2 regions of the Pseudomonas sp. 1L-E-NC-VB-C3 genome follow, and region 2 is predicted to be linked to the other one. Evidence: predicted binding sites of a transcription regulator. Region 2 holds the regulator's gene; the other holds the start of a gene.
What was found. Region 2 encodes sigma-54, which starts transcription at its own class of promoters, with help from an activator protein. Its sites were predicted from a motif close to ANTGGCATNNANNTTGCTNT; they were not measured.

Region 1: glnK (P-II family nitrogen regulator) is a predicted target of sigma-54. The motif match lies at 1,604-1,623, and genes of this name have one in related genera.

The regions. Positions count from the first base shown of each region.
Region 1 is NZ_JBXAWD010000001.1:419,607-423,011, forward strand. Features, by position in the region: gene AC0Z5Z_RS01915 (ammonium transporter) at 1-1,044, opposite strand, end outside; gene glnK (P-II family nitrogen regulator) at 1,082-1,420, opposite strand; gene AC0Z5Z_RS01925 (accessory factor UbiK family protein) at 1,815-2,075, shown strand; gene AC0Z5Z_RS01930 (BRO-N domain-containing protein) at 2,440-2,952, shown strand; gene AC0Z5Z_RS01935 (N-acetyltransferase) at 3,148-3,405, shown strand, end outside.
Region 2 is NZ_JBXAWD010000013.1:10,830-14,234, forward strand. Features, by position in the region: gene lptA (lipopolysaccharide transport periplasmic protein LptA) at 1-298, shown strand, start outside; gene lptB (LPS export ABC transporter ATP-binding protein) at 298-1,023, shown strand; gene AC0Z5Z_RS20645 (RNA polymerase factor sigma-54) at 1,190-2,680, shown strand; gene hpf (ribosome hibernation-promoting factor, HPF/YfiA family) at 2,754-3,062, shown strand; gene ptsN (PTS IIA-like nitrogen regulatory protein PtsN) at 3,074-3,405, shown strand, end outside.

The DNA.
Region 1 (3,405 bases), on a different contig from region 2:
GCCGAGTTTGCGTTTCAGGGTGGTGGCGCAGAAGAAGCACACCACGCCTGCGGCCAGACCGATCACCAGTGCACCCATCGGGCCTACAGTGCCAGCGGCCGGAGTGATCGCGACCAGACCGGCGACCACGCCCGAAGCAATCCCCAGTGCGCTTGGCTTGCCGTGGGTGACCCACTCGGCAAACATCCAGCCCAGTGCCGCAGCGGCCGTGGCGATCTGGGTAACCAGCATGGCCATACCGGCAGTGCCGTTGGCGGCTGCAGCGGAACCGGCGTTGAAGCCGAACCAGCCGACCCACAGCATCGCCGCGCCCATCAGGGTGTAGCCGAGGTTATGCGGAGCCATCGGTGTGGTCGGGAAGCCTTTGCGCTTGCCCAGTACCAGGCACGCGACCAGGCCGGCGATACCGGCGTTGATGTGCACCACGGTGCCGCCAGCGAAGTCGAGCACGCCCCAGTCCCACATCAGGCCGCCGTTACCGGACCAGACCATGTGCGCGATCGGTGCATAAACCAGCGTGAACCAGATGCCCATGAAGATCAGCATCGCGGAGAACTTCATGCGCTCGGCGAACGCACCGACGATCAGCGCCGGGGTGATGATCGCGAAGGTCATCTGGAAGGTGATGAACACCGCCTCAGGGAACAGCGCCGCCGGGCCGGTGATGCTCGAAGGCGTGACACCAGCGAGGAACGCCTTGCCCATGCCGCCGAAGAACGAATTGAAGTTGACGACGCCCTGTTCCATGCCGGTGGTGTCGAAGGCAATGCTGTAGCCATAAATGACCCACAGGATGCTGATCAGGCCGGTAATGGCGAAGCACTGCATCAGCACGGAAAGAATGTTTTTCGAGCGAACCATACCGCCGTAGAACAGCGCCAGGCCGGGGATGGTCATGAACAGCACGAGCGCTGTCGAGGTGAGCATCCAGGCGGTGTCGCCGGAATTGAGGACTGGCGCTGCCACTTCGTCTGCCGCCATGGCGATGCCGGGCATTACGATGGACAACAGGGCGCCTAGCCCTGCGAATTTACGCAGAGTCATATTGTTTTCTCCTGGGGCGTTGGGTTTGTGGCGGCGCTTAGATCGCGTCGGTATCGGTTTCGCCGGTACGGATGCGGATCGCCTGTTCCAGATTGACCACGAAGATCTTGCCGTCACCGATCTTGCCGGTGTTGGCCGCTTTGGTTATCGCCTCGATAACCCGATCCAGGTCCTTGTCGTCGATGGCCACGTCGATTTTCACCTTGGGCAGAAAATCGACCACATATTCCGCGCCGCGATACAGCTCGGTGTGACCCTTCTGCCGGCCGAAGCCTTTGACTTCAGTGACGGTAATGCCCTGCACGCCGATTTCGGACAGCGACTCGCGCACGTCGTCCAACTTGAACGGCTTGATGATGGCAGTGACTAGCTTCATGAAACTCTCTCCCGAATTGGTGGACTTGCCCCAGGAAAACAAACCCGTCTCAAGTCTAAGCGCAGTGCCTGGCTTTGTAACGCATCGTTGACGCCAGCTAACCGCATCAGACGAAACTCCCCGCTTCGTCTGCCGCACTGCATTCGTCACAGCGACTGCATCAGTGCATGGGTCGAGGGTGACTAAGCAGAAACCTTGCCAGCTCGGCAAAAACCCTGCATTTCAATCGCTTGGCACCTGTTGCAAGCGCTCGGGCAGAAAAGCTTTTGCCGATACGCACAACAACGGTGCGCCACCGTCCGTCCCCCTGCGCGAAAAGCGTGCATCCGTGCAACGGGATTGACTATAGACACTGCGTGATACACTGCCGGCCATTGTTTCCAGGACATTTCCCATGCTCGCGCCCAAAGACTTCCTCGACGCCCTGAGCGGCACCGCCTCCCGCCTCTTCAACGGCGACACCCCGCTGCCGAAAGCCGAAATCGAAAGCCAGTTCAAAATGCTGCTGCAAAGTGCCTTCAGCAAACTTGATCTGGTCAGCCGGGAAGAGTTCGATAGTCAGATGGTAGTGCTGGCGCGTACTCGCGCCCGCCTCGAAAGCCTCGAAGCCAAGGTTGCCGAGATGGAAGCGAAGCTGACACCGCCCGCTGAATAATTCGCGTCCCCTGTAGGAGCTGCCGAAGGCTGCGATCTTTTGATCTTCAGCCCTTCAACCATCCCCGCAACGTCCTACAACCTGCACCACCGCCGTCCGATTGCGCCGAAAAGCCCAAGTTTCTAAGCTCATCCGATGCTGAATGTTCAGCACCGGGTTTGGCGACCTGGATCGAATTTGACGCAATGCAACTAAACTCACACAGAGGTTTTTTCTCTCAACGAGTTATGGCGGCTTTGCGTGGGAGACCTCAGGGTCTGCCGGTTTCGAATTCACCGGTTCGCCAACCCGCGCATAGCTGCCACCCTTTTCGTTTGGCGACGAACAGAAGCAGTTTTCTTCACTTGAATTCGAGAACTGAACCATGGACGAAAACTACCTGACACCTAGCATCTTCACCCGCCACAAACTCCCCCTCAACGCACTCCTCATTCAGAACCAACCCTGGTTCTGCGCCCGAGACCTGAGCCGCCTGCTGCACATCTACCTCAACGAACGCATGCTGCGAAAACTCGACCCCGACCAATACCAAACCCGCAAAACCCTGATCCACAACCAGATCGAAAACACCCTGCTGATCAGCGAATCAGGCATCTACGCCCTCCTCGTCTACCACTACTGTCCCGAATACCGAGCGCTGCGCGAATGGCTCACCCACCAAGTCATCCCCACCCTGCGCGACGCCCAACTCCCCAGCACAAGCGAACGCCCACATCTCAGCTTGCTCAGTTGGCCGGACATGACGTTGAGTTTGCTGCACTGGAATAACCAGCCGTGGATACGGTTGCAGGATGTACCACACATGGTGACGGAGCGAGAACAAGCAAACCGCACGGTTGTGAACTCATGGTGGAGAAAGGCTCTGCAATTGATCTGAATTTTTGCGCTGCAACCTCACCAACGGTCATTTCAGTGATACCACTGAAATGACCTGTTTTGTGTCTTCGTTAACTCGCCCCCCCTACTCCGAAATCCTCCACTCACAGAAGTAACGTCCTACAAAACGCGTCCCCCACGTCTGATTTCGCTGCCCCCTCTCTGCTGGCTATCTTCTGCGACCAGATCCAAACAGATGAAAACAATGAGAAGAAAAGGCAAAGCAACGGATCTTCGCAACCAGACATTCAGATCAAACTCGCGAAAGATCGCCTACAAATTCTTTATAAAGAACATTGCCCCGAGAATCCCAAATATTGATGCAGCAGCGGTCAAGTTTGAGCCAATTACCCCAGCAGCGATAAAGCAATACTTTCTCTGGGAGGGGCCAACAATTTTCCCTTGGGATGACGTTGCAGACTGGAAAAGTAAAGATGCGAAAGGTCTGGATTTG
Region 2 (3,405 bases):
CTCGGTAGGCAACCTGGCTTACTTCGAGCAGTTGCAGACCCAGGGCGACGCCAACCCGGTCAAGGGCTACGGCGTGACGATTCAATACCACGCCCAGCAGAACCGGGTGGTGCTGATCGACAAGGCCAAGGTTATCGACAAGGATAACAACGTCACCCAGGGCGAAAAAATCGTCTACGACACCGTGAAGAAGCTGGCCAGCGCCGGTCGCGCCACAGGCAGCAAGGTCACCGAATCGCGTCCGCGCATCGACATGGTGATCCAGCCGAAGAAGAAAACCGAAGAGAAATCCCAGTAATGGCAACTCTGAAAGCTCAGCACCTGGCCAAGGCCTATAAAAGCCGCCAGGTCGTGCGTGACGTCAGCCTGTCGATCGACAGCGGGCAGATCGTCGGCTTGCTCGGCCCGAACGGCGCCGGCAAGACGACGTGCTTCTACATGATCGTCGGCTTGGTGCAGGCTGATCAGGGCCGTGTGCTGATCGATGATCTGGACGTCAGCCACCAGCCGATGCACGGCCGCGCCAAGGCCGGTATCGGCTATCTGCCGCAAGAAGCGTCGATCTTCCGTAAACTGTCGGTCGCCGACAACATCATGGCGATCCTCGAGACCCGCCCGGAGCTGGACAAGGCCGGTCGTCGCAAGGAGCTGGAAAGCCTGCTGCAGGAATTCCACATCAGCCACATCCGCGACAACCTCGGCATGAGCCTGTCCGGTGGTGAACGCCGCCGGGTGGAAATCGCTCGCGCCCTGGCGACGGCACCGAAATTCATACTGCTCGACGAACCGTTCGCCGGCGTTGACCCGATCTCGGTCGGCGACATCAAGCAGATCATCCATCACCTCAAGGCCAAGGGCATCGGTGTGCTGATCACCGACCACAACGTGCGTGAGACGCTGGACATTTGCGAAACCGCTTACATCGTCAACGACGGTCAACTGATCGCTGAAGGCGATGCCGAGACCATCCTGGCCAACGATCTGGTCAAGGAAGTGTATCTGGGTCACGAGTTCCGCCTGTAAGCGCGACAGCGCTGTATCGATTCAAGGCGCATTTATCCGCTTTAATTGTTACAGCGCTCTAGGCAAACACTTCAGTTTCAGGCATATAATTTGCTTAAGTTTGGCGCTTCGGCGCCCTGTAGTGGATGGCGCAAAGCGCCGGCGAATAAGGTGTTAAGCCCCTGCCATGAAACCATCGCTAGTCTTGAGAATGGGCCAGCAGCTGACGATGACACCGCAGCTGCAACAGGCCATCCGCCTGCTCCAATTGTCGACCCTGGACCTGCAACAGGAGATCCAGGAGGCTCTGGAATCCAATCCGATGCTCGAGCGCCAGGAAGAAGGCGACGACTTCGACAACGCCGATCCGCTGGCCGACAACGCCGAACAGAAGCCCGCCGAAATCCAGGAACCCTCCTACCAGGAAACCGCCCCGACGGTGGATAACCTCGAGGATGGCGATTGGAACGAGCGCATCCCCAATGAACTGCCAGTGGATACCGCCTGGGAAGACGTTTACCAGACCAGCGCCAGCAGCCTGCCCAGCAGCGATGACGATGAGTGGGATTTCACCACCCGCACGTCCGCCGGCGAGAGCCTGCAAAGCCATCTGCTCTGGCAACTGAACCTGGCGCCGATGTCCGACACCGATCGCCTGATCGCTGTCACCCTGATCGACTGCATCAACAATCAGGGCTATCTGGACGAAACACTCGAAGAAATTCTTGAAGCGTTCGATCCGGAACTGGACATCGAGCTCGACGAAATCGAAGCCGTCCTGCATCGCATCCAGCAATTCGAGCCCGCTGGTATCGGCGCCCGCAACCTCAGCGAATGCCTGCTGCTGCAATTGCGCCAGCTGCCCGCGAAGACGCCGTGGCTGACCGAGGCCAAGCGGCTTGTCGCCGATTACATCGACCTGCTCGGCAGCCGCGATTACAGCCAGTTGATGCGGCGCATGAAGCTCAAGGAAGACGAGCTGCGCCAGGTCATCGAACTGGTGCAGAGCCTCAATCCGCGTCCCGGCTCACAGATCGAGTCGACCGAAGCCGAATACGTGATTCCCGACGTGATCGTGCGCAAGGACAACGAGCGCTGGCTGGTCGAGCTGAACCAGGAATCGGTGCCTCGCCTGCGCGTCAACGCCCAGTACGCCGGTTTTGTGAAGCGCGCCGACACCAGCGCCGACAACACTTTCATGCGCAACCAGTTGCAGGAAGCGCGCTGGTTCATCAAGAGCCTGCAGAGCCGCAACGAAACCCTGATGAAAGTGGCCACGCAGATCGTCGAACATCAGCGCGGCTTCCTCGAATACGGCGACGAAGCAATGAAGCCGTTGGTATTGCATGACATCGCCGAAGCGGTCGGCATGCACGAATCGACGATTTCCCGGGTGACCACACAAAAATTCATGCATACCCCGCGCGGTATTTATGAGCTGAAATACTTTTTCTCCAGCCACGTCAGCACCTCCGAAGGCGGCGAATGCTCGTCCACGGCGATCCGCGCGATCATCAAGAAACTGGTCGCTGCGGAAAATCAGAAAAAGCCGTTGAGTGACAGCAAGATCGCTGGTTTACTGGAGGCACAAGGCATTCAGGTGGCTCGCCGCACCGTCGCCAAGTACCGCGAATCCCTCGGAATCGCGCCTTCGAGCGAACGCAAGCGGTTGATGTAAGCCACGTTACAGCGTTCCAGTGGCAGGCTTTTCGGCCTGCCGCTTTATGCACTGGCAACGAAGGAGAAGCTGTATGCAAGTCAACATCAGTGGACACCAACTGGAAGTGACCCAACCTCTGCGTTCCTACATCGAGGAAAAACTCCAGCGACTGGAGCGACATTTCGACAAGATCACCAACGTGCAGGTCACGATGTGCGTCGAAAAGCTGAAACAGAAGATCGAAGCCACCTTGCATATTCCCGGCAGTGAAGTGGTCGCAAACGCAGAAGATACCGACATGTACGCTGCGATCGACTCACTTACCGACAAGCTGGATCGCCAACTCAAAAAGCATAAGGAAAAGACCCAGAGCCTCCTCCAGGGCGCGACCGGTCGTTAACACCCCTATCCATGATCCGACTTGAAACCATCCTGACCCCCGGCCGTTCCCAAGTGAACGCGCCGGGCGGCAGCAAGAAAAAAGCCCTCGAACAGATTGCCAACCTGATCCACCGCGAAGTGCCGGATCTGGCGATGCAGGATGTCTTCGAGGCGCTGATCGCCCGTGAAAAACTCGGCTCCACCGGTTTTGGCAACGGCATCGCCATTCCCCACTGCCGCCTCAAGGGCTGCGCGGGGCCAGTGAGCGCCCTGCTGCACCTCGAAGCCCCGATCGATTTCGACGCCATCGACGGCGCTCCGGTGGACCTGTTGTTCGTACTGCTGGTCCCGGAAGCCGCAAC